DNA from 3 places in the Allobosea sp. P1_B10 genome. Region 1 is predicted to be linked to each of the others. Evidence: predicted binding sites of a transcription regulator. Region 1 holds the regulator's gene; each other region holds the start of a gene.

Region 1 (9,513 bases):
CCGCCCTTGCCGGCGCCGTCCCGTCCCTCGAAGACGATGACGATGCGCTCGCCGGTCTCGCGCGCCCAGCTCATCAGCTTCAGGAGCTCGATCTGCAGAGGCAGGAGCGCCTTCTCGTAATGCTTGCGCTTCATGCGCTTGCCGTGCGGGTAGTCGCCGCTGCGAAACGCCGCCTCGACGATCTCCTTCGGCAGGGACGGGGCCTCGATGTCGAAAGCCGGCCCCTGATCGGTGGCGGAGGCGCCGCCGGGCCCCTTCGCCTTCGTCTTGCGGGTCGGTGTCTTGGTCTTGGCCATCTGGCAGCTCCCTTACGAAGCGACAGGCTAGAGCATGGCGCGGGAAAGGGGGAGCCTGCCATCCGGCCTGCGCCGGGCCCGCCATCCCCCGGGCCTCGTCGCGGGGGAATTGACGCGCGCCCGCGTTTTCGATCAGGAAGAAGCCGATGCGCCGGACCCTGTCGGGCATCCTGCGCCTCCCCGATCGCAGACAGCCGTCAGGCGATCACCTTCAAGGGCAACGCGTCGTGTTCACTGCCGCCGATCTGAAAGCTCCGGCGACGCTGGCCCTGATCGAGGCCACGGGCGCCGCCGTCGTCCTGCTCGACCCGCGAGGCCTGGCCCAGGCGACGAGCCCGGCCATGCGCGCGCTGATGCCCAGCCTCAGCCTGGGCCAGCCGCTCGCGCTCGTGATGCGCGACCCCGATCTGATCGACGCGATCGCGCAGGTCACGAACGGAGGAGGCCGGCAGGTCATCGAACTCGTCGAGCGAGTGCCCCTCGAGCGCACCTTCCGCATCCACATCGCCGCACTCGACGGCCCCGGCGGCCGGCACCCCGTGCTGCTGACCTTCGAGGATTTGAGCGAACAGCGCGTCACCGAGCGCATGCGCGTCGATTTCGTAGCCAATGCCAGCCACGAGCTGCGCACGCCGCTGGCCTCGCTGCTCGGCTTCGTCGAGACGCTGCAGGGTCCCGCCCGCAACGATGCCGGCGCCCGGGACCGCTTCCTCGCGATCATGCGCGAGCAGGGCCTGCGCATGGCGCGGCTGGTCGACGACCTGCTGTCGCTCTCGCGCATCGAGCTGCGCGCCCATCTCGCGCCGGAGACACCCGTCGATCTTGCCGGAATTTCGCGCGAGATCGTGGATTCGCTCACCCTGATGGCACGCGAGCGCAATGTCACATTGCGCCTGTCGATGCCCGACCAGCCGGTCATGGTCGCGGGAGACCGCGATGAGTTGCTGCGGCTGATGGAGAACCTCGTCGAGAACGCCATCAAATACGGCAAGCGCGGGGGCGAGGTCGCCATCGATGTCGTCGAGGGGCCGGTCGAGGTCAGCGTCAGCGTGCGCGACGATGGTCCCGGCATCGCGCCCGAGCACCTGCCGCGCCTGACCGAGCGCTTCTACCGCGTCGACACCGCCGCGAGCCGCGAAGCCGGGGGCACGGGGCTGGGCCTCGCCATCGTCAAGCACATCGTGCTGCGCCATCGCGGCCGCCTGGCGATCGAGAGCGCGCAGGGGGCGGGTGCGACCCTCCGCGCGGTATTCCCGCGCCAGGGCAGCGCGCCGCGGGCCCAGGCCTGAGCCCTTTGTGACAGCGATAATGACGATCTGTCATGTAGGTGTCATACAGAAGGTGTTCTGACAGGCTCGCTAAGACGTGCGACCCAGAGAGGACATCTCAATGCGCAAAATTCTCATTCTCGCGGCCGCGACGCTCGGTCTGTCCGGCGTGGCTGTGGCCGCCGACATCACCGGCGCTGGCGCGACCTTCCCCTTCCCGATTTATTCGAAGTGGGCCGAGGCCTACAAGAAGGAGACCAATATCGGTCTCAACTATCAGTCGATCGGCTCCGGTGGCGGCATCCGCCAGATCAAGGCCAAGACGGTCGCCTTCGGCGCCACCGACGCGCCTCTCAAGGGCGATGACCTCGAGAAGTCCGGCCTGATCCAGTTCCCGACCGTGATGGGCGGCGTCGTCCCCGCCGTGAACATTGCCGGCGTCGAGCCCGGCAAGCTCAAGCTCACGGGCCCGATCGTCGCCGAGATCTATCTCGGCACGATCAAGAAGTGGAACGACCCGAAGATCACCGCGATCAATTCCGGCCTGACCCTGCCCGACGCCAACATCAACCCCGTCTACCGCTCGGACGGATCGGGCACGACCTTCGTGTTCACCGACTATCTCTCTCGCGTTTCGGCCGACTGGAAGTCCAAGGTCGGCGCCAACGCGTCGGTCCAGTGGGCTGTCGGCATCGGCGGCAAGGGCAATGAGGGCGTCTCGGCCTCGGTGAAGCAGGTCGCCAACTCGATCGGCTACGTCGAATCCGCCTATGCCAAGCAGAACAAGCTCTCGCATGCCCTGGTCCAGAACGCCGACGGCAACTTCCCGGCCCCCGACGACAAGTCGTTCCAGGCCGCCGCTGCCAACGCCAATTGGAACGAGGCTCCCGGCTTCGGCATCTCGCTGAACAACCAGAAGGGCGCGCAGGCCTGGCCGATCACCTCGGCCACCTTCCTCCTGGTCTATGCCAAGCCCGACAAGCCGGAAGAGACCCAGGCTGCCCTGAAGTTCATCGACTGGGCCTACAAGAACGGCGACAAGCTCGCCCTCGATCTCGATTACGTGCCGCTCCCGGGCGCCGTGAAGGACCAGGTCCGCAACGCCTGGAAGGGCGTCACCGACCCGACCGGCAAGCCGATCTTCTGAGGATTGACGTGCCAGGGCGAAGCGGGGACACCCGCTTCGCCGCCTACGCTCTCAGCCCTTACCTGATGAGCCGCGCCGCGGTGTTTCAGCACGAGGCCTGGAGGCGGTTTGCCTGATGGTTGATCTGCCTGCGCCTATCTAACCGACGAGACCGGAGTACCAGCGGATGACCGCCGTGACACAGATGATGACCGGATCACCCGCCCCGGCCGTGCGCAAAACGCCGAAGGGCACCTTCGACCTCGTCTTCCGCAATGCCAGCTTCCTGGCGGCGCTGCTCGTGCTCGTGCTGCTCGCCGGCATCATGCTCTCTATGGTGATCGGCGGCTGGCCGGCCTTCCGCGAATTCGGCCTCAGCTTCATCACTTCGAGCGTCTGGGACACCCAGAACGACCAGTACGGTGCCTGGCCCGCCATCGTCGGCACGCTCGCCACCGCGCTGATCGCGCTGGTCATCGGCGTCCCGCTCTCGCTGGGCATCGCCGTCTATCTCACGCAGCTCGCGCCGCCCTGGTTCAAGCAGCCGGTCTCGACCGCCATTGAGCTGCTCGCAGCCGTGCCGTCGATCATCTACGGCATGTGGGGGCTGTTCGTGTTCGTGCCGCTGTTTGCGGCCTATGTGCAGGTGCCGCTCTCGAACATCGTCGAGGGCATCCCGCTGGTCGGCACGGTGCTCTATGCGCGCTCGCCCTCGGGGCTCGGCATTCTCACGGCCGGCTTCATCCTCGCCTTCATGATCATCCCCTTCATCGCCTCGATCACCCGCGACATGCTTGAGCAGATCCCCTCCGTGCTGCGCGAGAGCGCCTATGGCATCGGCGCCACGACCTGGGAGGTCGTGCGCCATGTGCTCGTGCCGCAGGCCGGTGTCTCGATCATCGGCGCGATCATGCTGGGGCTGGGACGCGCGCTCGGTGAGACCATGGCCGTGACCTTCGTGGTCGGCAACGCCAACCGGCTCTCGGCCTCGATCATGGATCCAGGCTCGACCATCGCCTCGCGCATCGCCAACGAGTTCAACGAGGCGATGGGCCTGCAGCTCAACGCCCTGATCGCGCTCGGCTGCATCCTGTTCTTCGTCACCTTCGTCGTCCTCGTCATCGCGCGCATCCTCGTCTCGCGCGTCAAGGCCTATTGAGCGGAAGCCGATCATGAGCATGACGACACCCTCCACCGTCCGCGAATTGCCGCATGCCCCCTGGGGCCGCGTGCGCCAGTCGCGCCGCACCGCCGACCGCCTGATGAAGCTCACCGCCGCCGGCTTCACTTTCGTCGCGATCTTCGTCCTGTTCTGGATCCTCGGCATGCTGGTCGTGAAGGGCATCGGCGGTCTCTCCGCCGCGACCTTCACCCAGACCATGCCCGGGCCGGGCTCGGAAGGTGGCGGCCTCGCCAACGCCATCGTCGGCTCCGTCGTGCTGACCTTCCTCGGCATTGTCGTCGCGACCCCGATCGGGGTGCTCGCGGGCACCTATCTCGCCGAGTACGGCCGCGGCTCGAAGCTCGCCAACCTGATCCGCTTCGTCAACGACATCCTGCTGTCGGCGCCCTCGATCCTGATCGGCCTGTTCGTCTATGTCGTGCTGGTCGAGCCCTTCCGCGGCTATTCCGGCTGGGCCGGCGGCGTCGCGCTCGGCATCATCGCGATCCCCGTCATCGTGCGCACCACCGAGGACATGCTGCGTCTGGTCCCGGCGCCGCTGCGCGAGGCCGGTGCCGCGCTCGGCGCCCCACCCTCCGTCGTGATCACCTCGGTGACCTGGCGCGCCGCGAAATCGGGCATGGTCACCGGCATCCTGCTGGCGCTCGCCCGCATCGCCGGCGAGACCGCGCCCCTGCTCTTCACCGCGCTGAACAACAATTTCTGGTTCTCGCCCTCGCTGGTCGGCGGCGTCTCCAACCTGCCGGTGACGATCTACCAGTTCGCCTCGGCCCCTTACGAGAACTGGCAGCAGCTCGCCTGGGCGGGCTCGCTGATCATCACGGTCTCGATCCTCGTGCTCTCGCTCATCGCCCGCCGCATAGTGCGCGGCTCCAGATAAGCCGCCGCAAAACAACAGCCCGACGTCAGACCCCGTCGCGTCCGATCTGAAGGAACCTGTCGATGCTTTCGACCCTTGAACTCTCCCCGCAGACGCTCGATGCCGAAGCCCCGGTGCGGATCGCGGTCAAGAACCTCGATTTCTACTATGGCGAGCACAAGGCCCTGAAGGGCGTGAACCTCGATTTCCGCGACCGCCATGTCACGGCGCTGATCGGCCCCTCGGGCTGCGGCAAGTCGACCCTGCTGCGCATCTTCAACCGCATCTACTCGCTCTATCCCGAGCAGCGGGCCACCGGCGAGGTCATGCTCGACGGGCGCAACGTCATCTCCAACGATATCGACGTCAACGAGCTGCGCTCGCGCATCGGCATGGTCTTCCAGAAGCCGACGCCCTTCCCGATGTCGATCTACGACAACGTCGCCTTCGGCATCCGCCTCTACGAGAAGCCGCCGAAATCCGAGCTCGACGACCGCGTCGAGGGCGCCCTGCGTCGCGCCGCGCTCTGGGACGAGGTCAAGGACAAGCTCAAGGCCTCCGGCATGGGCCTGTCGGGCGGACAGCAGCAGCGGCTGTGCATTGCGCGCACCATCGCGCAGCGCCCCGAGGTCATCCTGTTCGACGAGCCGACCTCGGCGCTGGACCCGATCTCGACCGGCAAGATCGAGGACCTGCTGGAGCAGTTGAAGACCGACTTCACGATCGTCATCGTGACCCACAACATGCAGCAGGCGGCTCGTATCTCGCAGTACACCGCCTTCATGTATCTCGGCGAGGTCATCGAGTTCGCGCCGACCAACACCATCTTCATGAACCCGCATAAGAGGCAGACGCAGGACTACGTGACCGGCCGCTTCGGCTGAAGCGTTCCAGACGATCCGCTCTCCAGCCCGCGCCGCCAAGGGAATAACGCCATGTCCGACCACATCGTCCGCTCCTATGACGCCGAACTGGAATCGCTGCGCCGCAGCCTTGCCGAGATGGGCGGCATGTCCGAGCGCATGCTCGGCGATTCCACCGTCGCGCTGGTGCGTCGCGACACCACCCTGGCGCAGAAGGTGATCGCCGCCGACCAGCGGCTCGACAACCTGCAGCGCGATGTCGAGGAGCGGGCGGTGCTGACCATCGCGCGCCGCCAGCCGCTCGCCAACGACCTGCGCGAGCTGATCTCGGCGATCCGCATCGCCTCGGACATCGAGCGCGTCGGCGATCTCGCCAAGAACATCGCTAAGCGCGCGGTCGCTATCTCCGGCCAGTTCCAGCCGCCGCATCGCGCCGTGGTCGGCCTCGAGCATATGAGCCGCCTGGTGCAGGCCCAGCTCAAGGACGTTCTCGACGCCTATGCCGCCGGCAATGAGCAGAAGGCGCTGGAGGTCTGGCACCGTGATGGCGAGATCGATGCGCTCTACACCTCGCTCTTCCGCGAGCTGCTGACCTATATGATGGAAGATCCGCGCAACATCACCTTCTGCACGCATCTCCTGTTCTGCGCCAAGAACGTCGAGCGTATCGGCGACCACACCACCAACATCGCCGAGACCATCCACTATCTGGTTACCGGCGAGTCGCTCGATCTCAATCGCCCGAAGATCGACACCACAGACATCAGCGTCGAGGCCGTCACGGGGCGGTGATACGTACGGCCAATGCGGACGCGTCATTCTCGGGCGAAGCGAAGCGCAGACCCGAGAATCTCATGACAGAATTGCATTGGTCCAGAGATGGTCGGGTCAAGCCCGACCATGACGTCAAGTCTTCAAACGGAAACGCGCCATGCCCGCACGCATCCTGATCGTCGAGGACGAGGAGCCGTTGACGCTCCTGCTGCGCTACAACCTGGAGGCCGAAGGCTTTGAGGTCGACAGCGTCGCGCGCGGCGACGACGCCGAACTGCACCTTCGCGACCACACGCCCGACCTCGTCCTGCTCGACTGGATGCTGCCGGGGCTGTCTGGAATCGAACTTTGCCGGCGCCTGCGGACCCGCCGCGACACAGAGCGCGTACCGATCATCATGCTGACCGCACGCGGCGAGGAGACCGAGCGCGTGCGCGGCCTGGCGACCGGCGCCGACGACTATGTCGTCAAGCCGTTCTCTCTGCCGGAACTGATCGCGCGCATCCAGGCGCTGCTGCGCCGGGCCAAGCCCGGCCATGTCGCAGGGCTGCTGACGGCGGGCGATCTCGAACTCGACCGCACCACCCGCCGCGTCCGCCGCGCCGGTACAGAGCTGCATCTGGGCCCGACTGAGTTCCGGCTGCTTGAATTCCTGATGCAGGCTCCCGGCCGCGTCTATTCGCGCGCCCAGCTGCTCGACGCCGTCTGGGGCCGCGACGTCTATATCGACGAGCGCACGGTCGACGTGCATGTCGGGCGCCTGCGCAAGGCGATCACGCCGGGCGACGCCAAGGACCCGCTGCGCACGGTGCGGGGCTCAGGCTACGCCTTCGACGAGACGTTTGCGCGCAGCTGAGGGCACAGCCTCCGTCGTCATTCCGGGGTGCCCCACAGGGGCGAGCCCGGAACCCGTGACGACGGTCAAAACTCTGTCTGATCGGCTGAGTCGTCATTGCGAGCGCAGCGAAGCAATCCAGTCTTTGTAGAGCGCTACGCCCTGCTGGATTGCTTCGTCGCTGCGCTCCTCGCAATGACGGTGGTGCGTCGCTCAGAGAGCCGCGCGCAGCCGGCGCGTATCGCCCTCGACATCATCGCCGCCGAACACCGCGCCGATCACGGCGATGCCGTCTGCTCCCGCTGCCATCACACTCGCCGCATTCTGCGCCGTGATGCCCGCGATCGCGCCGATTGGCAGCGCGCCCAGCACCGTGCGGGCCTGTTCGCGCAGCGCGGCATAGCCATCGAGCCCGAGCGGTGCGTCGGCATTGTCCTTGTGGACCGTCGCGAAGATTCCGCCGATGCAGGCATAGTCGATCCGCGCCGAGCCGCGATAGGGCAACTCGCTGGCGTTTTTCAGCGTGGCACCGATGATCGCGCTTTCGCCGAGCAGGCGGCGCGCATCGGCAAGCTCCATGTCGTCGGCTCCGACATGGACGCCGTCCGCGCCTGAGGCCAGCGCGACGTCGATGCGGTCATTGATCAATAGCGGCACGCCTGTGCCAGCCAGCGCCGCCTTGATGGCTCGCGCCTCGCGGACCATCTCGCGGGTCGAGGCGTCCTTGGCGCGGTACTGGATCAGCGTGGCCCCGCCACGAGCCGCAGCGGCGGAGAGTTCTGCCAGCGACCGACCCCTCCCGATCTGCGGATCGACGATGCCGTAAAGCAGGATATCGACGCTCACTGTTGTTCTCCCATGCCCGCACGCAGCGTCGCTTCATCGATGGCGGCCAGCGCGTCGATCAGCTCGACGCCAAAACTGCCGGGGCCCCTGGAGCGCTGGGCTGCGATCTCGCCGGCGATACCATAAGCGATCAGCGCCGCCGCCGCCGCGCGGGCAAAATCGCTCTCGACGGCGCAGCAGGCTGCGATCAGGGCGCCGGCCGCGCAGCCGACCCCGGTCACTTTGGTCATCAGCGGGTGGCCATGCGCGACGCGATACTGGCCCGACGCGCCCTCGATCAGGTCGACCCTGCCGGTGGTGACGCAGGTCAGGTTGCGCTCGCGGGCATCGTCGAGCGCCGAGCCGAGCGCCGCCATTTCGGTGGCGTTGCCACGGACCACGACATCACGAAGCTTCAGGACCTCGCGCGAAACATGCTGGCGCAGCGGCGACAGCTCGACGAAGACGGGATCGAACACCAGCGGCTTGCCGTGATCGCGCGCCGCCTCTAGCAGCTTGGGAATAGCGAGTTCGCTCTCGGCATTGATCGTGCCGATATTGATCAGGATCGCGCCGGCGCCGCGCGCCATCGCCGCGACCTCGTCGACATGGATCGCCATGGATGGGATCGCGCCGAAGGCGAGCAGCATGTTGGCGGTGATGTTCTGGGCGACCGTATTGGTCAGGCATTGCACGCGCGGGCGCTGCGACGCGACGCGGGCGAGAATGGCGGCAGCGCCGGCGGCATCGATATGCTGTGCCGTCATCTGGCCTGGCCGGTCTGTGGTGGTGGGGACGTTCATCTGGATCTCCTCCTTGGTCCAAGGTTCAGGAGATCCGGGTTGGTTGAGCGGGTTAGTCGCTGTTAAGCGGCCACGCCAAAGGTAAGCCGCGTTCCAGTCCCTCCGCCGGTATGACCCGGATCAGGTTCGACGGGTTTGGCCCTGCGACCATCTCAGCTCTTGCGAGCACCCCTCGGAACGACGGAGAAACTAGGCGCGAAGTCGCGCGGGTGCAACCGGCGGATGCTGCAGGATCGATCGCCGGCCCGCAAGCCGGGCATGCCGCAGGCTCACGCCGAGATGTCGACGGCGCCGCCCTGGCCAGCCGGGAGCGTTGCCTTCTGCTGGGCCACGCTCTGCTCGAGCAATTCGAGCACCGCCTGGTCGCTGGCGGCCTGCTGGCGCAGCATTTCGGTCTGCAGGGCTTGCTGTGTCGCAGCTGCACGCGTCGCCATGGCGCTTTGCGCGATGGCGAGGGATGAATCGCTCATGGTCAGGCTCTCCTGCCCGGCAGGCTAGGAGGGACATCTTTCGCAATCGTAAATCGAAACGCTCGGTTAGGGCGCGATGATCGAGGGCACGCCGCGTGGCATCGGCGGGTCACGCTCGATCTGCGACGGGTTGCTGGCCTGTCGCACATTGCGTGGCCGCGCCGGCGGCGAAGGCTGGGCCGTATCGCCCAAGGCGCGTTCGCGTTCTGCG
Region 2 (9,513 bases), on a different contig from region 1:
ACGCGTCCAGGCAGGCCGGCAGAACCTGCGCGCTGTCATAGGTGACGACGATGGCAGTAATGGCCTGGGCGGTGACGGCTTGGGCGGTGGTGGATTGCGCGAGCGACATCGGCGCGTTGTGGTCGCGACTACGCCCGCGACGCAAGCAAAATCAGCGGCGGCCGAGCCCGCTCGCCTCACGCTGAACGCTGGCGCGCTCGGCCGCGTCGCAGGATCGCGGCGCCTTGTAGGACGTCACGGCGAAGCTCGCGTTTGCCGCAAGGAAGCGTGGACGATCCTCCCGGGGAAGCCGCGCGATCACGCCATTGCGGTCGATCCGCACGCCGCAATCATAGGCGCGCGAGACGCGAGCCGCGAGATATTCCGGGGTTCCCGGAAGCGGGCCGACGGTGCTGTTGCAGGCGCCAAGCCCGAGCAGCATCGGCAATAGCAGGGATGGTCTCGACAGGTTCATCGCAAGCAGGCCGGATCAGAGTGCGTCGAACTGCCCGGCGCGGATGCGGCCCATCCGTGCCTTGACGTCTGCCCGCTCCTCAGGCGCGCAGGCCCGGGGCTGGATGTCCTGGTTGACCGTCTCGGCCTCGGAGACCGTGACATAGGTCGAGCGCGCGCCGGCGAGTTGCTCCGGCGTCGCGCCGCGCACCTTCTCGGCCGCGATGAAGCGGTCGAGCGTGCTGGTGCGGGGGTAGCCCGAATGGCAGGCAACCGAGCGAGACACCAGGCTGGCAAGCTCCGCAGCACGGCCGGCGCTGGGATTGGCGTGCTGCGAGACGCAGGCGCCCAGCGGCAGCGCGAGCACGCAGGCAAGCGCCAGCGGCCGCGCCAGGATCAGGCAAGTCATGGTGGATCAGCCGTTCTTCTCGGGCGCGTTGATGCGCAGATGCGCTTCGCGCAGCTGCTTCGGCGAGGCCTCGGACGGTGCTCCCATCAGCAGGTCGACCGCTTGCTGGTTCATCGGGAACAGCGCGACCTCGCGCAGGTTGGTGGCGCCTGCAAGCAGCATGATGATGCGGTCGATGCCCGCCGCCATGCCGCCATGGGGCGGCGCGCCGTACTGGAAGGCGCGATACATGCCGCCGAAGCGCTCGATCACCGTGTCCTCGCCGTAGCCGGCGATCTCGAAGGCCTTCACCATCGCCTCGGGGCGGTAGTTGCGGATGCCGCCCGACGCCAGCTCATAGCCGTTGCAGGCGATGTCGTACTGGAACGCCTTGATCGTCAGCGGATCGTCGTTCTTGAGCGACTCGAGCCCTCCCTGGGGCATAGAGAACGGGTTGTGCGAGAAATCGACCCGCTTGTCGTCCTCGTTGTACTCGTACATCGGGAAGTCGACGATCCAGGCGAAGGCAAAGGCGTTCTCGTCGATCAGGCCGAGTTCCTGGCCGACCTTGTTACGGGCCGCGCCGGCGAACTTGTAGAACTTGTCGGGGTTGCCGGCAGCGAAGAAGCAGGCATCGCCCGGGTTCAGGCCCATCTGGGCGACGATCGCGGCGACGCGCTCGGGCCCGATGTTGTTGGCGATCGGGCCCTGCCCTTCGCCATCTTCCTTGATCATGAGATAACCGAGGCCCGGCTGGCCCTCGCCCTGCGCCCAGGAGTTCATGCGGTCGCAGAAGGCGCGGCTGCCGCCCTTCGGTCCGGGAATGGCCCAGACGCGGTTCTTCTCATCCTCGAGAATGCGCGAGAAGACCTTGAAGCCCGAGCTGCGGAAATGCTCGGAGACGTCCTGCATCTCGAGCGGGTTGCGCAGGTCCGGCTTGTCGGAGCCGTATTTGCGGATCGACTCGGCGTAAGGAATGCGCGGCCAGTTCTTGGTCACAGACTTGCCGTTGCCGAACTCCTCGAAGATGCCGGAGATGACCGGCTCCATCGTAGTGAAGACGTCTTCCTGCTCGATGAAGCTCATCTCGACGTCGAGCTGGTAGAATTCGCCCGGCAGGCGGTCGGCGCGCGGATCCTCGTCGCGGAAGCAGGGCGCGATCTGGAAATAGCGATCAAAGCCCGCCATCATCAGGAGCTGCTTGTACTGCTGCGGGGCCTGCGGCAGCGCGTAGAACTTGCCGGGATGCAGGCGGCTGGGCACGAGGAAGTCCCGCGCGCCTTCCGGCGACGACGCCGTCAGGATCGGCGTCTGGAATTCGTTGAAGCCGCTGGTCTTCATGCGGTTGCGCAAGGAGTCGATGACCTTCGCGCGCAGCATGATGTTGTTGTGCAGCTTTTCACGGCGCAGATCGAGGAAGCGGTATTTCAGCCGCGTATCCTCGGGATATTCGAGATCGCCGAAGACAGGCAGCGGCAGCTCGCCGGACGGACCCAGGACCTCGATGCCGGTCGCGAAGACCTCGACCGCGCCGGTCGGCAGGTTGGCGTTCTCGGTACCGGCAAAGCGTGGCTTGACCTTACCCTCGATGCGCACGACCCATTCGGCGCGCAGGATCTCGGCATCGGCGAAGGCCGGGGAATCAGGATCGATCACGACCTGCGTCATGCCGTAATGGTCGCGAAGGTCGATGAAGAGCACGCCGCCATGGTCGCGGATGCGGTGGCACCAGCCGGAGATGCGGACCTGGTTGCCGATATCGCTTTCGCGAAGGGCGCCGCAGGTGTGGGAACGATAGCGATGCAGGGTCACGGGACTGGTCTCTTCGCAAGGCGCGACCGCAAGCGGGCCGTGCTGGGGCGGTTTTCGCCGTAAGCACACGCAGCAGAGCGGAATGTCAAGAACGCCCGCGACATGAGGCGTGTCTGTCTGCTATGAGCCGCCTTCATGAGCCTCATCACAACCACCCAGGATCTTGCCGACGCCTGCGCGCGCCTGGCCATGCATCCCTTCGTCACGGTCGACACCGAATTCCTGCGGGAGACGACCTATTATCCCAAGCTGTGCCTGATCCAGCTCGCCTCGCCCGACGAGGCCGTGATGGTCGATCCGCTGGCGCCCGAACTGGATCTCGCCCCGTTCTTCGGGCTCATGGTCAACGAGGCCGTCGTCAAGGTGTTCCACGCCGCGCGGCAAGACCTCGAGATCGTCTGGATGCTGGGCCGGGTGCTGCCGACGCCGCTGTTCGACACGCAGGTCGCGGCCATGGTCTGCGGCTACGGCGACTCGGTCGGCTACGAGCAGCTCGCCAACGACCTCGCCAAGGCGCGCATCGACAAGTCCTCGCGCTTCACCGACTGGTCGCGCCGCCCGCTGAGCGAGGCGCAACTGGTCTATGCCGAGTCCGATGTAACGCATCTGCGCGACATCTACCTGGCGCTCGATGCCGACCTCAAGGCGAGCGGCCGCGAGGCCTGGGTCGCCGAAGAGATGGCGGTACTCAACTCGCCGGCGACCTATGAGGTCAAGCCGGAGAACGCCTGGCAGCGGCTCAAGGGCCGCCTCCGCAAGCCCCGCGAGCTGGCGCTTCTGATGGAACTCGCCGCCTGGCGCGAGCGCGAGGCGCAGACGCGCGACGTGCCTCGCCAGCGCGTGCTCAAGGACGACGCGATGATGGACATCGTCCAGCGGGGGCCGCGTTCCGTCGAGGCCCTGGCGGAGCTGCGCTCCGTGCCCAACGGCTTCGAGCGCTCGCGCGCCGGTGGCGAGGTTCTGGCTGCGATCGAACGCGGGCTGGCGCTCGACCCCAAGGGCCTGCCCCGTCTGGAGCGCGAGCGCGGACGCGCCACCAATGGCGCGGTGCTCGACCTGCTCAAGGTGCTGCTCAAGGCGGTCGCCGAGGCCGAGCGCGTCGCGCCCAAGATCATCGCGTCGAGCGACGATCTCGAGGCCATCGCCAGTGACGACGAGGCCGAGGTTCCCGCTCTCCAGGGCTGGCGCCGCGAAGTGTTCGGCGCCAAGGCCATCGCGCTCAAGACCGGCGCGCTGAGCCTGCGGATCGCCAAGGGACGCGTCGTCGTCGGCTAAACCGAGCTGCATGCCGGGCGCAGGCAGCATGCCTGGGCCCGGTTCAGGCTAACCAGGCGCCGTCAGCCCAGGCTGATCTTGAGATCGCGGCCGAGCAACTTCGCGAGTTGCTTGAGGCGGCCCGTGACGCGCTCGCTCGACAGGGCATGAAGATCACCCGCGAGGCGGAGGACAAGCCGCTTCTCGACGCAGATCAGGCTCGCGCGCGGCAGGATCCCGGGCATGCCGGCCGAGAGCAGGTAGGCCACCCGGAACGCGCTGGCGAGGATCTGGGAGCGCTCGAGCTGGACCGGCGTCAGCAGCCTCCGCAGGCCGTCCGAGGCCAGCGACGAACTCTTCAGCCCGGCATAGCGATGATAGACCGCCAGCGCCAGGAAGGCGCGGCCAGGATGGTCGACGCCGCTGAAGGCGGCATGCGCGATGACGTTGAGGCTCTGCTCGCCGCGATAGTCTGGATGCGCGCGCCAGCCGATATCCGACAGCAGACAGGCGGCGTCCTGCAGGCGCCGGCTCGCCGCATCCTCGGGCAGCCCCGCGCTGGTCACCAGCTTCTGGACCCATTCGATGAGGTCGGCACCGTGGCGGGGCTCGCGCGACCTGAGCTGGTTATAGTCCTGCGCGCCGCGCAACAGCGGGTCGACCTGGCGCTCTGCCTCGGGCAGCATGTCGTGCAGCATGCCCTCGCGGACGCCGCTGGCCGAGATCACGACAGCACGCGGCCTGCCGCGCTTGATCAGCGCATCGAGCACGAGGGCGCCATAGGCCAGGAGCGGCCGTCGTGCCGAAGACACGGCGTCGATCGCCTCCAGCATCGAGGTGTCGGCGCGCTCGACCAGCCGGGCGAAATCCGCGACATCGCGCGCCGGCACGCTGTAGCCGTGCATCACGCTCAGCGGATAGCCGGACTGGCGCTGGTGCAGCGTCGCAAGCGCACGCCATGTGCCGCCGACGGCGAAGAAGTCCTTGCCGCGCATCGCCGCGATCTGCGGGTGATCGTCGAGCTGCTCGCGAACGATCCGTTCGGCGATCTTGATTTGGCCCTTCGACTTGTCCATCAGCGCCAGGCCGCCGATCGGCAGGCTGATGCCCTGCCCCACACGGTCGCCATCTACGGCAATCAGTTCGAGCGAGCCGCCGCCGAGATCGCCGACCACGCCGTGGGGCTCACCGAAGCCCGAGATCACGCCCAACCCCGAAAGATACGCCTCGCGGCCGCCCGAGATCAGCTCGATGGGCTGGCCGATTGCATCCTCGGCCCGGGACAGGAAATCGGGGCCGTTGGCTGCCTCGCGGGCCGCGGCGGTCGCGATCACGCGCAGCGAGCCGACCTTCATCGCCTCGCACAGGATGCGGAAGCGCACGAGCGCTTCCAGCGCCCTCGCCATCGCGTCGTCGGCAAGCCGGCCAGTCGTCGCGACCTGCCGGCCGAGCCCCGCCATCTCCTTCTCGTTGAAGACCTGCGCGGGCGCGCGGGCGAGCATCTCGTAGACGACGAGGCGCACGGAGTTGGAGCCGATATCGATGATCGCGATGGTCTGGCCAAGGCTCAGGCGCCCGGCGACCATCGTGTCAGCGCCCGTCTCAGCCCTTCTTGCCGGCCCGCTTGGGAAGGCTGCGGGGGCTGGAATTGGAGAGGGATTTTCCACGTCCGGACAAACTCGGATTGGTCATGAAATACTTATGGGCGTTGAACGACTCGTCACCCGGCGCCGGGACAATGCGTCGCGAACCGCCATCCGGCAAGATCGTCCAGCTCTGTTCGTTGTCGAGAAAGTTCGCCTGCATGATCTGATCGAGCAGTTGCTGATGCACCGTCGCGTTCAAAATCGGCGTCAGGGCCTCGACCCGACGGTCGAGATTGCGTGGCATCAGATCGGCCGAGGAGATGTAGACCTTGGCCTTGGCCGAAGGCAGGCCGCTGCCGGCGCCGAAAGCATAGATGCGGGTGTGCTCGAGGAAGCGCCCGACGATCGACTTGACCCGGATATTCTCGGACAGGCCCGGAATGCCCGGTCGCAGGCAGCAGATGCCGCGCACCACGAAGTCGACCTCGACGCCAGCCCGGCTGGCGTCATAGAGCGCGTCGATGATCACGGGATCGACCAGGGAGTTGCACTTGCCCCAGATCGCGCCCTTGCGACCCGCCCTCACATGCGCGACCTCCTCGGCGATATCGTCGAGCAGGCGCTGCTTCAGTCCCACGGGCGAGACCGACATTTTCTCCAGTTCCGCCGGCTCGGCGTAACCGGTGATGAAATTGAAGACTCGGGCGACGTCCTGCGACATCACGGGATCGGCGGTGAAGAAGGAGACGTCGGTATAGATGCGCGCCGTGATCGGGTGATAATTGCCCGTGGCGATGTGGCAATAGCTCACGAGCTGGCCCGCCTCGCGGCGTACCACCATCGACAGCTTAGCGTGCGTCTTGAGTTCGATGAAGCCGTAGACGACCTGAACGCCGGCGCGCTCGAGGTCCTTGGCCCAGCGGATATTGGCCTCTTCGTCGAAGCGCGCCTTGAGTTCGACAAGCGCCGTCACCGATTTGCCGGCTTCGGCCGCCTCGGCGAGCGCCTGGACGATCGGGGAATTGGAAGAGGTCCGGTAGAGCGTCTGCTTGATTGCCACCACGCTGGGGTCGCGCGCCGCCTGTTGCAGGAACTGCACGACGACGTCGAAGCTCTCATAAGGATGGTGGACGAGGATGTCCTTCTGCCGGATCGCGGCAAAGCAATCCCCGCCATGCTCGCGGATGCGCTCGGGGAAGCGTGCATTGTAGGGCTTGAACTTCAGGTCCGACCGATCGACGCCGACCAGCTGCGACAATTCGTTCAGGCCGATCATGCCCGCGACCTCGACGATCTCGTCGTGCTCGACCTTGAGCTCGCGCACGATCATCCGACGCAGATGCGCTGGCATGCCGACGCTGAGTTCGAGCCGGATCACAACGCCGCGGCGGCGCAGCTTGAGCATCGTCTCGAAGACCCGGACCAGATCCTCGGCTTCCTCCTCGATGTCGAGATCGGTGTCGCGGATGACCCGGAAGGAACCGGTGCCCTTGACGTCGTAGCCGGGGAACAGCTTGCCGATGAACAGCGAGACCGCATCCTCCAGCATGATGAAGCGATGCAGTCCCTCGCGCGCCAGATCCGGCAGCTCGATGAAGCGGTCCATCTTGATCGGCACGCGAATCAGTGCGTCGAGCTGGCGGCCGTCGGTGGTGCGCTCCAGAGCCAGAGCCAGGGTGAAGCCGAGATTGGGGATGAACGGAAACGGGTGGGCGGGGTCGATCGCCAGCGGCGTCAGCACCGGGAAGACGTAGTTCAGGAAATAATCTTCCAGCCAGACCCGCTCCTGCGGACCGATATCGCCGGGCCCCAGCAGATGCAGGCGGTTGTCGCGCAGATCAAGCTTGAGTTCGCTCCAGCGCGCCTGCTGATCGCCGGTCAAGGCCGTGACGGCCTTGCCGAGTTCGGCAAGTTGCTCCGCCGGGGTCAGGCCATCCTGGCTTGGGGTGACGACGCCGGCCTTGTGCTGCTCGCGCAGGCCCGAGACGCGGACCATGAAGAACTCGTCGAGGTTCGCCGCCGAGATCGAGAGGAAGCGCAGTTGCTCAAGCAGAGGATGGCTGCGATTCGAGGCTTCCTCCATGACGCGGCGATTGAACTGCAGCCACGACAGCTCGCGATTCACGAACCGTGCCGGTGAATTCCTGAGATCCGTTGCCGCATAGGCCGGCACGGCCTCCACGACCGCCACATCCATAGGCTCGATGGTCATGCGCTTGGCTTTCGTTCCGGTCGCTTGTCTGGCCACATCTGTCTCCTTCGAGCCTTGAAGCCACCTTAGCGTGACGCTTCGATGACGTGCGAGCCAGAACTGCCGCTGCGACACTGTTTGTCCCGGCCGGCCTGCGTCGAGGGGCGCACTTGCAGAGCGCTCGGCGTTCCTGTTTCGTGCGAGAAGAGCCCCATCCGACGGATCGTGAGGCTCGTACTCACGAGACAGAGGCCTTCTTGACGAACAGCAATACCCACGACGATGGCGACATCGTGTACCCGTCCGCCGTCCCCTTCGTACTCGCGCATCTGGCCTGCCTCGGCGCGCTCTGGAGCGGCGTGACCTGGACATCCATCTGGCTCGCCATCGGGCTGTACTGGCTGCGCATGTTCGCGGTGACGGGCGGCTATCACCGCTATTTCTCGCACCGGACCTACAAGACCAGCCGCCTCGGGCAGTTCGTCCTGGCGGCACTGGCGCAATCGACGGCGCAGAAAAGCGTGCTCTGGTGGGCCTCCAAGCACCGCCACCACCATCGGTTCGCAGACACCGAGCATGACGTGCACTCGCCGGTCCAGAGCTCCTTCTTCTACTCCCATGTCGGCTGGATCTTCTCGCGCGATCACCACACCTTCGACGAGAGCACGATCGCGGACCTCACGAAATTCCCGGAACTGCGCTGGCTGCACCGCTTCGAGACCGCGCCGGCGATCCTGCTCGCGCTGGCCTGCTTTGCCGTCGACGGCTGGGCCGGCCTGTTCGTCGGCTTCTTCTGGTCGACTGTCGCCTGCTACCACGCCACCTTCTGCATCAATTCGCTGGCGCATGTGCATGGCGACAAGCACTACGTCACCGGCGACGAGAGCCGTAACAACTGGTGGCTGGCCATCATCACGATGGGCGAGGGCTGGCACAACAACCACCATGCCTACCAGTACAGCGTGCGCCAGGGCTTTCGCTGGTGGCAGTGGGATCCGACCTACTACATCATCCTGGGCCTGGCGAAGCTGCGGCTGGTCTGGGACGTCAGGGAGCCTCCACAGGCGGTCATCGAGCGCTCGCAGGCGTTGCCGCCGCGCGTGATCGAGCATTCGGCTGCCCGGCTTGCCGCAACCGTTCCGGTCGATCGCATCGTCGCAGCCTTCCAGGAGGCCTATGCGTCGACGCCGTCCTTGCCGGAGTTGCACCTGCCGACGATGACGCTGGCCGAGCTCAAGATCGCGCTGGCCGAGCTCCAACATCGCGCAGGCGATCGGCTGGCCCAGATGCAGCAACAGGCGCAGGACGCGGTCGCGCACTGGCACCTGCCCGTCCTGCCGAGCCGGGAAGAGCTCAACGAAAAAGCCGCCGCGATGTTCGTCAAGACGCCCTCGCTCGACGCGATCGTCTCGCGTGCGCAGGACCTGCTGACCGAAGCGATGCACGCCCGGCTGGTAGCAAGCGAGCCGCAAGCGAGCTGAGTCAGGCGACCGGGGTGGCGAGCGCTGCCATTCCGCCGCTGCGCCATTGCGTAGCCTGCGGGATCACCGACGGCCTCGCGGCTGAGCCGCCCGGATTCAGTCCTCGGGGAACAGCGCTGCCAGCGCCTCTGTGGCGAGTTGCCGCGTGACGCGGCGGCCTCGCTCCAGCGAAAGCCTGTCGAGCCGGTCGACCAGACTGCGGGCGGCTGCGAAGGACCGCTCCATGCGCTGGGCCAGCATCTCGATGATCCCGGCATCGACGATCAGCTGGCGGTCGATGAAGAGCTTCACCAGCACGGCGCGCAGCAGGGCGTCGTCGGGCGGCTCGATCGTCGCATGCGGAGCCAGCCTGAGGCGCGAGAGCAGGTC
Region 3 (9,513 bases), on a different contig from region 1:
CCGGGTCGCTGCGGGCGCTGCGGCTGCCGACGACGACATCCACCTCCCCGCTCGCAAGTTCCGCGAAGAAGCGTGTGATCAGTTCCGGCGGCTCCTGCAGATCGGCCGCCATCACGGCCACGAACTTGCCGCGCGCCAAACCGAGACCTTGCCGGATCGCGGCAAAGGACCCGAAATTGCGCGAAAGCTCCGCCAGCTGCCAGGCATAGGGCGCGGCCTTCAGGCCGGCCTGCAGCAGTTGCGCCGAATGGTCAGGCGAGCCGTCGACGACGAAGACGACCTCGAAATCGGCGATCTCGCGGGACAGAGCTTCAAGCGCCGCCAGCAGGGCCGGGATGTTGCACTCGTTGCGATAGACGGGGATCACCAGGCTGTGCGCTATCCGGCTCGCCAGGACAGGGGCATCTGTCGTCATGCGCGCGAACCGCCCTTGCTGACGGCCTGGACGACCTCGGCCTGCTCGGCCCGGCTCAGTTCGGGAAAACAGGGAAGGCTCAGGATGCGCTTCGTCGCGGAGCGGCTGACATCGAGCGATCCGACAACGCGGCCAAGCCCCTGCCACGCGGCCTGGTCGCAATCGAGGACGGGGTAGTGAATGTCCGTACCGATGGCGCTCTGGGTGAGCGCCGCCCGCATCGCCTCGCGGCTGGGCTCGTCGGGCGCAACCAGCACCGCGAGATGCCCGACGAAGCTCGGATCATCGTTCCCGATTAAGCGCCAGCCAGGCGGCAGGTTCTCGCGGTAGAAGCTGCACAGGGCTCGGCGCCGGCGATTGTCCTCATCGACCAAAGGCAATTGCCGCAGCAGGCCGAGCGCCTGGATCGGATCGAGCCGGCTGTTGCGTCCATGCGGACGAGCGACATGGTATTTGCCGCGCCAGCCATATTGGCGCAGTTCCGAGACGGCGGTCGCCAGGTCCTGTTCCTGGCAAACCACGCAGCCGGCGTCCCCGATCGCGCCGAGATTCTTGGTGGGATAGAAACTGAAGGCCGCGATGTCGCCGAGCGAGCCGGCGCGTGCGCTGCAGCGCATCGCGCCATGAGCCTGCGCGCAGTCCTCGACGATCCGGACATCGCCGCGGCCGAGCCGGACGAGCTCCGCGCGAATGGCCGCGACATCGTTCATCAGGCCGTAGAGATGCGTGACGATGATCGCCCGGCTGCTGGCAGACAGGGTCGCGCCGATCTGGCCGAAGTCGAGCTGGAGCGTCTCCGGATCGACATCGATGTAGACCGGTCGCGCGCCGATGGTCTGGCAGGCGACGGTGGCGTAGCCCCCGGCATTGGCCACGCAAATGACCTCGTCGCCCGCGCCGACGCCGACCGCTCGCAGGGCGAACTCAAGAGCGTCGGTGCCATTGGCGACCCCGACAGCATGGGCTACGCCGCACCATCTCGCAAAGGCCTGCTCGAAATCCGTGACGGGCTTGCCGCCGATCAGCCAGCCACTGTCGAGCAAGGCGCCGACGTCCGCCAGGATCTCGGTACGCAGCGGCGCGTGGCGGCGCTTGAGATCGTTGAACGGCACAGTCATGGGCAACTCGCTGGCAGGGTTCGCATCGCACTGCCTGCTAACACGGCAACTGCCCCTTCGTCACTTGAACAGCTGAACTCCGGATCAGGTCCCGGGACAGGATGCGCGGGTCAGAGCGCGGGCTTCGACACCGGGGCCGGGCTTTCCTGTTGCGCGGCATGGCGCTGCGGCGGGAACGCCTTTGCCAGGAGAAATACTGCAAAGACGTTCATCAGCACGGCGATGACCACGGGGATCACGATATGCCAGATACTGCCGGTGGCCGGGTCGTCGAATTCCATGACCTCCCATGCGCGAACTGGCGCAGCGAAGTCCATCGTAAAATCGCGATATCCGCTGCCACGAGAGCCGCGGCAGCAGCCTGCATCACCGCTCAGTCCTCCTCGACGCGAGGCTGGGCGGCTTCAACCATGATCTCGCGCTTGCCGGCATGGTTGGCGGGGCCGACGATGCCCTCGTTCTCCATCCGCTCCATGATCGAGGCGGCGCGGTTGTAGCCGATCTGGAGGCGGCGCTGGATGTAGGAGGTCGAGGCCTTCTTGTCGCGCAGCACGACCGCCACCGCTTGCTCGTAGGGGTCGTCGCTCTCGGCCTGGCCCATCGCGCTCTTGTCGAAGACGGCGCCGTCCTCGCCCTCGCCCGCCGGCTCCTCCTCGGAGGTGACGGCCTCGAGATATTGCGGCCGGCCTTGGGTCTTGAGATGGGCCACCACCTTCTCGACCTCGGCGTCCGAGACGAAGGGGCCGTGCACGCGGGTGATCCGGCCGCCGCCGGCCATGTAGAGCATGTCGCCCTGGCCCAAGAGCTGCTCGGCGCCCTGCTCGCCCAGGATGGTGCGCGAGTCGATCTTCGAGGTCACCTGGAAGGAGATCCGGGTCGGGAAGTTCGCCTTGATCGTGCCGGTGATGACATCGACCGAGGGGCGCTGGGTGGCGAGCACGACGTGGATGCCGGCCGCGCGCGCCATCTGGGCGAGGCGCTGGATCGTGCCTTCGATCTCCTTGCCGGCGACCATCATCAGATCGGCCATCTCGTCGACGATGACGACGATGTAGGGCAAGGGCTCGAGGTCCATGACCTCTTCCTCGTAGATCGCCTCGCCACTGTGCTTGTCGAAGCCGGTCTGCACCGTGCGGGTGATGATCTCGCCGGCAGCCTTGGCCTCGCCGACACGGGCGTTGAAGCCGTCGATGTTGCGCACGGCGAGCTTCGACATCTTCTTGTAGCGCTCCTCCATCTCGCGCACCGCCCATTTGAGCGCGACGACGGCCTTCTTCGGGTCGGTCACGACGGGGGTGAGGAGATGCGGGATGCCGTCATAGACCGACAGTTCCAGCATCTTGGGGTCGACCATGATCAGGCGGCACTGCTCGGGCGTGAGCCGATAGAGCAGCGACAGGATCATGGTGTTGATCGCGACCGACTTGCCCGAGCCGGTGGTGCCGGCGACGAGCAGATGCGGCATCCGGGCGAGGTCGACGATCATCGGCTCGCCGCCGATCGTCTTGCCCAGCCCGAGCGCCAGCTTGTGCTTGGAGCTCTCGAATTCGGGGCTGGAGAGCAATTCGCGCAGGAAAACCGTCTCGCGCTTGGCATTGGGCAGCTCGATGCCGATCGCGTTCTTGCCGGGGATGACCGCGACGCGGGCCGCAATCGCGCTCATCGAGCGCGCGATGTCGTCGGCCAGCGCGATGACCCGCGAGGATTTGATGCCTGGCGCGGGCTCGAGTTCGTACAAGGTCACGACCGGGCCGGGACAGGCCTGGACGATCTCGCCCTTGACGTTGAAATCCTCCAGCACGCCCTCGAGCACACCGGCGTTCTGCTGAAGCATCTCGATGGGCATCACCGGCTCGGACGAGATCTTCGGCTCGGCCAGAAGCGTGATCGGCGGCAGCTCGAACCCGGCGAACTGCGATACAGGCGCAGCCGGCTCGACCGCGGGAGCGACGGGCAAGCCGGCAAGTGGCGCGGTCTTCGCGCGCGCCGTTCGGGACACGACAACTCCCCTGCCCGCCACCGGGACTGCGACCGCGGCAACCGGCTCGACGGGCTGCTTGGCTGCCTGAACGACCGTGGGTGCGAGGCGCGCAAATGCACTGAGGTTGACGCTGTAGGGCTGCTGCCAGGTGAAGCGGCCGGCATCCGCCTGCCGGGCCACGGCCGGGGCCGCGGGGACTGGAACAGGCTTCGCCCGAGCGAGCGGCGCGGGTTCATCCACCTGCGGCTCGTCGTAGATCTCGGGCTCGGCGCTCGCCGATACAGGCTCAATCTCGAGGGTATCGCATTCGGGCTCGTCGTCGCCCTGCTCCGCGCCCGGGACGAATTCCCAGAACGCCGAATCCGACAGGAAGCTGAATGGCGTGACGGGCGCGCGGGGCGCCTCGGCGGGCCTGTGAACCTCGGCTACGGGCTCGGCGCTCGCGTACGCTGCGTCGTCTTCGTGCCCGCCGAACTCCTGAGGTTCGACCTCCGCGACATACTCCTCAGGCTGCATCGGCTCGACCACGGCCGGCTCGACCCAGGTCTGCCGAAGGAACCGATCCGGCGTACGTCCGAACAGGACGCGGCCAGTCGGAATGGCGGACTGCGCTTGCGCCTGGGGCTGTTGCTGAGGCTGGGGCTCTGCCGGAACGGGAGCGGCGTCGACGACCGGCATCGCCGGCACTTCGGCCCGGCCAGGACGGAGCCTGTCGGGCGTCCGGGTAAAGCGGACACTCGGCGGGATGGATGACTGCCCGACGGCATCGTTCAGTTCAGCCCTGCCGGACGAAGCCGCGCCCGGATTGCGCGTCCCGCGCGCCGGCAGGAGCTCGTCGGAAGTGCGGTCATTGGCGGCGGGTAGGATCTGGAATTTACGCATCGGATTCGCGAGCACTGCATTCTGTTAACCTGCCTTCGATGCGTATGGTGACAGGGTTAAGGCTCGATAAACCGGACCGCTCAATTCGCAGATTGCAGGGGAGAGCGGCGCACGGGCCACGCTGCCGGAAGGGCAGATCCGACGTCGCGGCCCGGCTCAGTCCAGCACGGCCTGATCGGTCAGGTGAACCAGCCTGCCGGCCGCGACCACCGCGACGACGCGCGGCTGATCGTTATCGTCGACCAGCACGAGATCGGCACGCTTTCCGGGTGCTATCACGCCGCGATCGTCCAGCCCGAAAGCCTGGGCCGGCGCTTTCGAGGCAAGCGCCCACGCATCGGCGAAGCCGGCCGAGCCGTTGCGGGCGAGGATGAAGGGCGCATGCAGCAGGGCCGGGTAATAATAGTCCGAGGCGAGGATCGTGCAGAGGCGGGCGCGCACCATATCCTCGGCGCCGGGGCAGCCGAGATGCGAGCCCCCGCGCACGACATTGGGGGCGCCGAAGACGATCGCCTCGCCATGGTCGGCAGCCTCGCGTGCCGTCGCCTCGTCGATCGGAAACTCGGCGACCCCGACGCCGAGCCCGCGATACCAGCGCCGCATCTGTGGGGTCATGTCGTCATGCGAGAGCATCGGCACGCCATGGGCGCGGGCGGCCGCGGCGAGCCGCGTCACCGAGGCCGCGACCTCGCCCTTTCGGGCATAGACTCGCTCGACGAGTGCGGCGAAGTCATCGGCGCCGAGGCCGGAGCGCTCCGCCATCTTGCCGACCTTGTCCGCGCGATGCCGGCTTTGCAGCGTGCCTTCTGTGTGGTCGTTGAAGGCGAGCAGGCCGACGCGCCCCGTCGCGAGCCACGCTATGATCTCGTCCTCGGCGTCGAGATTGAAGGTCTCGTGGCGCAGGTGAAAGCGCGTATCCACGGCGAGATCGGACGTAAGCGCGTCGATGCGCTCGAACAGGCGCCTGGCATTACCGGCGCCGCGGAGCCCCGGCTCCCACGACCAGGTCACGCCATGGAAGGCTGTGGTGATGCCGCTGGAAACCAGCGCCCGGTCGGTATCGCGCAGCGCGAGATCGATGTCGAAGCCGACCTTGGGACGCGGCATGATATGACGCTCGAAGGCATCGCCATGGCAGTCGACGAGGCCCGGCAGCACGAGCAGCCCGGTCGCATCGAGGCGCAGGCCACGCCTGGGCTCGACGCCGTCGATCGCAGAGATGGATGCGCCGTCGGTCGCGATGTCGACCTGCTCGAGATCGTCGAGCAGGACGCGCCCGCCGGTGATGTGAATAGCCATGGCCCGCTCCCGTCGCCTGCGGCGGAGCCGCAGGGGGATGGGCCATGACGCGCCTCGATGACGCCTGCATGACAGGCGCCTCAGAGGTCAGGCCAAGCTGTCGCGGCCTATGGCGCGATCAGGCGAGGTCGAAGCCCTGCTCGAGCACATCGCGCGAGTCGAGGCCAAGCTGCACGTTGAAGTGCCCGCTCTCGACGACTTCGACCAGCTTGCCGTTGACGAACTTCAGCTGCTCCTCGCCGATCTCGAAGCGCACGACGCGGCTCTCGCCCGGCTTAAGCATGACCTTCTGGAAGCCCTTCAGCTCCTTCACCGGCCGCGCGATCGAGGCGTAGGTGTCGGAGATGTAGAGCTGCACGACGTTGGCGCCCGCATAGGCGCCCTCATTGGTCAGCGTCGCCTCGGCGGTCAGCGTCTGGCCGCGCGAGATCCGCGTCGCCGACAGCTTGAGGCCCGACAGCTTGAAGCGGCTGAAGCTGAGGCCATAGCCGAAGTGATAGAGCGGCCCGTTCGCCTCCTCGAAATACTGCGAGGTGTAGTTGCCGGGCTTGCCTTCGGTTAGCGGGCGGCCGATGCGCAGGTGGTTGTAGTAGGTCGGGATCTGGCCGACCGAGCGCGGGAAGCTGATCGGCAGCTTGGCCGACGGATTGTGATCGCCGAACAGAACGTCCGCGATGGCGTTGCCGCCCTCCGTTCCGGTGTACCAGGTCTCCAGCAACGCGTCGGCGTTGTCCTTTTCCCAGGTGACCGCGAGCGGCCTGCCATTCATCAAAACCACGACCAGCGGCTTGCCCGTCGCCTTCAGCGCCTTGAGCAGCGCCCGCTGCGAGCCCGGCAGCTCGAGGCTGACGCGGCTGGAGGATTCATGCGACATGCCGCGCACTTCGCCGATCACGGCAACGACGACATCCGCCTTCTGCGCCTGCGCCACGGCCTCGGCGATCATCGCCTCCGGCGTGCGCGGGTCCTGGATGACCTCAGGCGTGTCCCAGTTCAGGTAGTTCAGGTACTCCACGATCTTGGGATCGTCGGTGATGTTGCAGCCGCGCGCATGCAGGATCTGCGCCTTGCCGGCGAGCGCGGTCTCGAAGCCGGCACGCACGGTCACGGCCTGCGTGGCCACGCCCTGGGCCGACCAGCTGCCCAGGATATCGAGGCCTGAATCTGCCAGCGGGCCGACGAGCGCGACCGTCCCGGCCTTCTTCAGCGGAAGGGTCTGGTTGCGGTTTTCGAGCAGCACGATGGTGTCGCGGGCGATCTCGCGCGCCGGCTGGCGATGCAGGCGGCTGTCCGCCTTCTCGTTGACCGGGTCATCCTCCGGCTTGCCCATGCGCAGGAACGGATCGGCGAAGAGGCCGAGATCGTACTTTACGCCCAGGACCGCGCGGACGCGCGCATCGAGCTCTGCCATGGAGATCTCGCCCGCAGTGAGCAGGCCAGGCAGCTCCGCCAGATAGACCTGGTCGGCCATGCTGAGGTCGACGCCGGCCTTGATCGCGAGCTTGGCGGCTTCACGCGCATCGCGCGCAATGCCGTGCTTCATCAGTTCGGTGATCGCACCGTGATCGCTGATCGTGATGCCGGCAAAGCCCCACTGATCGCGCAGCAGGTCCTGCAGCAGCCAGGTATCGGCGGTAGCCGGCACGCCGTTGACCGAGTTCAGCGCGACCATGACCCCGCCCGAACCGGCGTCGATCGCAGCGCGATAAGGCGGCAGATAGACCTGATGCATGCGCAGCGGGCTCATATCGACCGTGTTGTAGTCGCGGCCGCCCTCGACGGCGCCGTAGAGAGCGAAGTGCTTCACGGCAGCCATGATGCTGTCGGAGCGGTCCACAGCCTCGCCCTGGAAGCCGCGAACAGCGGCGCGCGCCGCCTCGCTGACGAGATAGGGGTCCTCGCCGAACCCTTCCGAGGTGCGGCCCCAGCGCGGATCGTGGCTGATGTCGACCATCGGCGCGAAGGTCATGTCGACGCCGTCATTGCAGGCCTCGACGGCGGAAACGCGCGCCATGCGCTCGATCACAGCCATGTCGAAGCTCGAAGCGAGCCCGAGCGGGATCGGGAAGGTCGTGCGATGGCCGTGCACGACGTCATAGGCAAAGAACAGCGGGATCTTGAGACGGCTGCGCTTGATCGCCGCTTCCTGCAGCGGCCGGTTGTCGCGCCTGATGACGGTATTGAACGACGCGCCGATGCGCCCGGCCGCGATTTCGTCCATCAGCTGGGCGTGCGTCATCTCCGGCCCGATGCTGATCAGGCGGAGCTGGCCGACCTTTTCCTCGACCGTCATGCGCGCGATCAAATCATCGACGAGCGCCTTCTTGGCGGCCTGAACGGCCGGCGTCTTGGCCAGGACCGGCCCGCTCACACCGAGGTTTGCGGCCATTCCTGCCGCCATGGCCGAGGCGATGGCCCCGAGGGCCTGGCGCCGCGAGAGGCCCTGCATGTTTGCATCCGCGACAGAGTCGGCCACCCGCCCGTGGGCTGGGGGCACACCGTTTGCTTCATCCATGTCGTGCTTGTTCACTTCGATTGTGGAGGCAGGAGACATCGCGGGCGCGGGTCAAGCTGTCTGGCGCTCATTCCTTGACCCTTGTCTCGATGATAGGCATTTGTGCTCTGCGCGCTGCGGCCAATGCAGTACGGGCGCGCCGTCCTGCCGTAGGGCCTTCTTAAAGGAGCTTCTGTGAACTTGTCGACCCGTCCCGCGGCGGGGCTCTGCGATCAGGGCCCTCGCCTCCCGATCCGGCGCAGCTTGACTTCGGTCTGGTCCAGATTGTCCCGTAGCAAGCCCTGTTTCGCAGGCGCGGCCCTGGGCTGGCTGGCCCTGGGCGCGCTGGCCTTCGGCAGCCCTGCATTCGCGCAGGACCGGCGCGCCGGCTTCGGCCTGGAGCAGGTCACGGCCCGCGCCAAGGCGCTGGCGGATGCGCCCTATGTGGCGCCGGTCAGCAACCTGCCCGAAGTCTTCAGCAAGATGCAGTTTTCCGACTATCTGAAGCTGCAGCCGCGGCGCGAACGCTTCGCCTGGGCAGAGATCGACTCCCCGTTCCAGCTCGCCTTCTACCACCAGGGCATGCACTTCAACACGCCGGTGAAGATCAACGAGATCATCGACGGCGCCGCGAAGGAGATCCCCTACGATCCCGACCGCTTCGATTTCGGCGACCTGCATTTCGACCGCGAGCAGACCAGCAAACTCGGCTGGGCCGGGTTCCGGGTGACCTATCCGATCAACCAGCCCGGCAAGCATGACGAGATCATGAGCGTGCTGGGCGCGAGCTATTTCCGCGTCATCGGAAAGGACCAGATCTACGGGCTTTCAGGGCGCGGCCTGGCCATCGACACGGGCCTGCCGATCCCGGAGGAGTTTCCCGCTTTCCGCGAATTCTGGATCCGCCGCCCCGCCAAGCAGGACCAGTCCGTGACCTTCTACGGCCTGCTCGACTCCCCGCGCGCGACCGGCGCGTATGAATTCACCCTGACGCCGGGGTCCGACTCCGTGCTCGGCGTCAAGGCGCGGGTCTTCCTGCGTGCGGACGTCGCGCCGGGCACCCTCGGCATCGCACCGCTGACCAGCATGTTCCTGCACGGGCCGAACCAGCCGGCACTGGCCCATAATTTCCGGCCTGCCATCCACGATTCCAACGGTCTTGCGATCCGCACCGGTTCAGGAGAGTGGATCTGGCGTCCGCTCAACAACCCTGTCGGCAAGGTCGCGATCAGCAACTATGCCGTCGAGAATCCCAAGGGCTTCGGCCTGCTCCAGCGCGGCCGCGACTTCTCGCGCTACGAGGACCTGAAGGATCGCTACGATC

What was found. Region 1 encodes PhoB, which activates phosphate uptake and scavenging genes when phosphate is short. Its sites were predicted from a motif close to TGTCATNNANCTGTCAT; they were not measured.
Region 2: the regulator PhoB is predicted to act here: its motif matches at 7,755-7,771, upstream of AC1D2L_RS00675 (RNA degradosome polyphosphate kinase).
Region 3: the regulator PhoB is predicted to act here: its motif matches at 5,753-5,769, upstream of AC1D2L_RS01300 (alpha-D-ribose 1-methylphosphonate 5-triphosphate diphosphatase).

What each region holds. Positions count from the first base shown of each region.
Region 1 is NZ_JBFTZP010000003.1:32,612-42,124, forward strand. Features, by position in the region: gene ppk2 (polyphosphate kinase 2) at 1-296, opposite strand, end outside; gene AC1D2L_RS07665 (ATP-binding protein) at 443-1,585, shown strand; gene pstS (phosphate ABC transporter substrate-binding protein PstS) at 1,686-2,711, shown strand; gene pstC (phosphate ABC transporter permease subunit PstC) at 2,878-3,849, shown strand; gene pstA (phosphate ABC transporter permease PstA) at 3,863-4,753, shown strand; gene pstB (phosphate ABC transporter ATP-binding protein PstB) at 4,816-5,616, shown strand; gene phoU (phosphate signaling complex protein PhoU) at 5,668-6,387, shown strand; gene phoB (phosphate regulon transcriptional regulator PhoB) at 6,527-7,225, shown strand; gene thiE (thiamine phosphate synthase) at 7,418-8,050, opposite strand; gene thiM (hydroxyethylthiazole kinase) at 8,047-8,832, opposite strand; TPP riboswitch at 8,912-9,015, opposite strand; gene AC1D2L_RS07710 (hypothetical protein) at 9,102-9,302, opposite strand; gene AC1D2L_RS07715 (hypothetical protein) at 9,369-9,513, opposite strand, start outside.
Region 2 is NZ_JBFTZP010000001.1:124,519-134,031, forward strand. Features, by position in the region: gene AC1D2L_RS00645 (glycosyltransferase family 2 protein) at 1-109, opposite strand, end outside; gene AC1D2L_RS00650 (hypothetical protein) at 152-454, opposite strand; gene AC1D2L_RS00655 (hypothetical protein) at 470-841, opposite strand; gene aspS (aspartate--tRNA ligase) at 848-2,626, opposite strand; gene rnd (ribonuclease D) at 2,768-3,907, shown strand; gene ppx (exopolyphosphatase) at 3,970-5,472, opposite strand; gene AC1D2L_RS00675 (RNA degradosome polyphosphate kinase) at 5,489-7,684, opposite strand; gene AC1D2L_RS00680 (acyl-CoA desaturase) at 7,921-9,144, shown strand; gene AC1D2L_RS00685 (P-loop NTPase family protein) at 9,241-9,513, opposite strand, start outside.
Region 3 is NZ_JBFTZP010000001.1:265,229-274,741, forward strand. Features, by position in the region: gene AC1D2L_RS01280 (glycosyltransferase) at 1-415, opposite strand, end outside; gene AC1D2L_RS01285 (DegT/DnrJ/EryC1/StrS family aminotransferase) at 412-1,533, opposite strand; gene AC1D2L_RS01290 (hypothetical protein) at 1,644-1,814, opposite strand; gene AC1D2L_RS01295 (DNA translocase FtsK) at 1,907-4,396, opposite strand; gene AC1D2L_RS01300 (alpha-D-ribose 1-methylphosphonate 5-triphosphate diphosphatase) at 4,553-5,695, opposite strand; gene bglX (beta-glucosidase BglX) at 5,814-8,144, opposite strand; gene AC1D2L_RS01310 (glucan biosynthesis protein G) at 8,391-9,513, shown strand, end outside.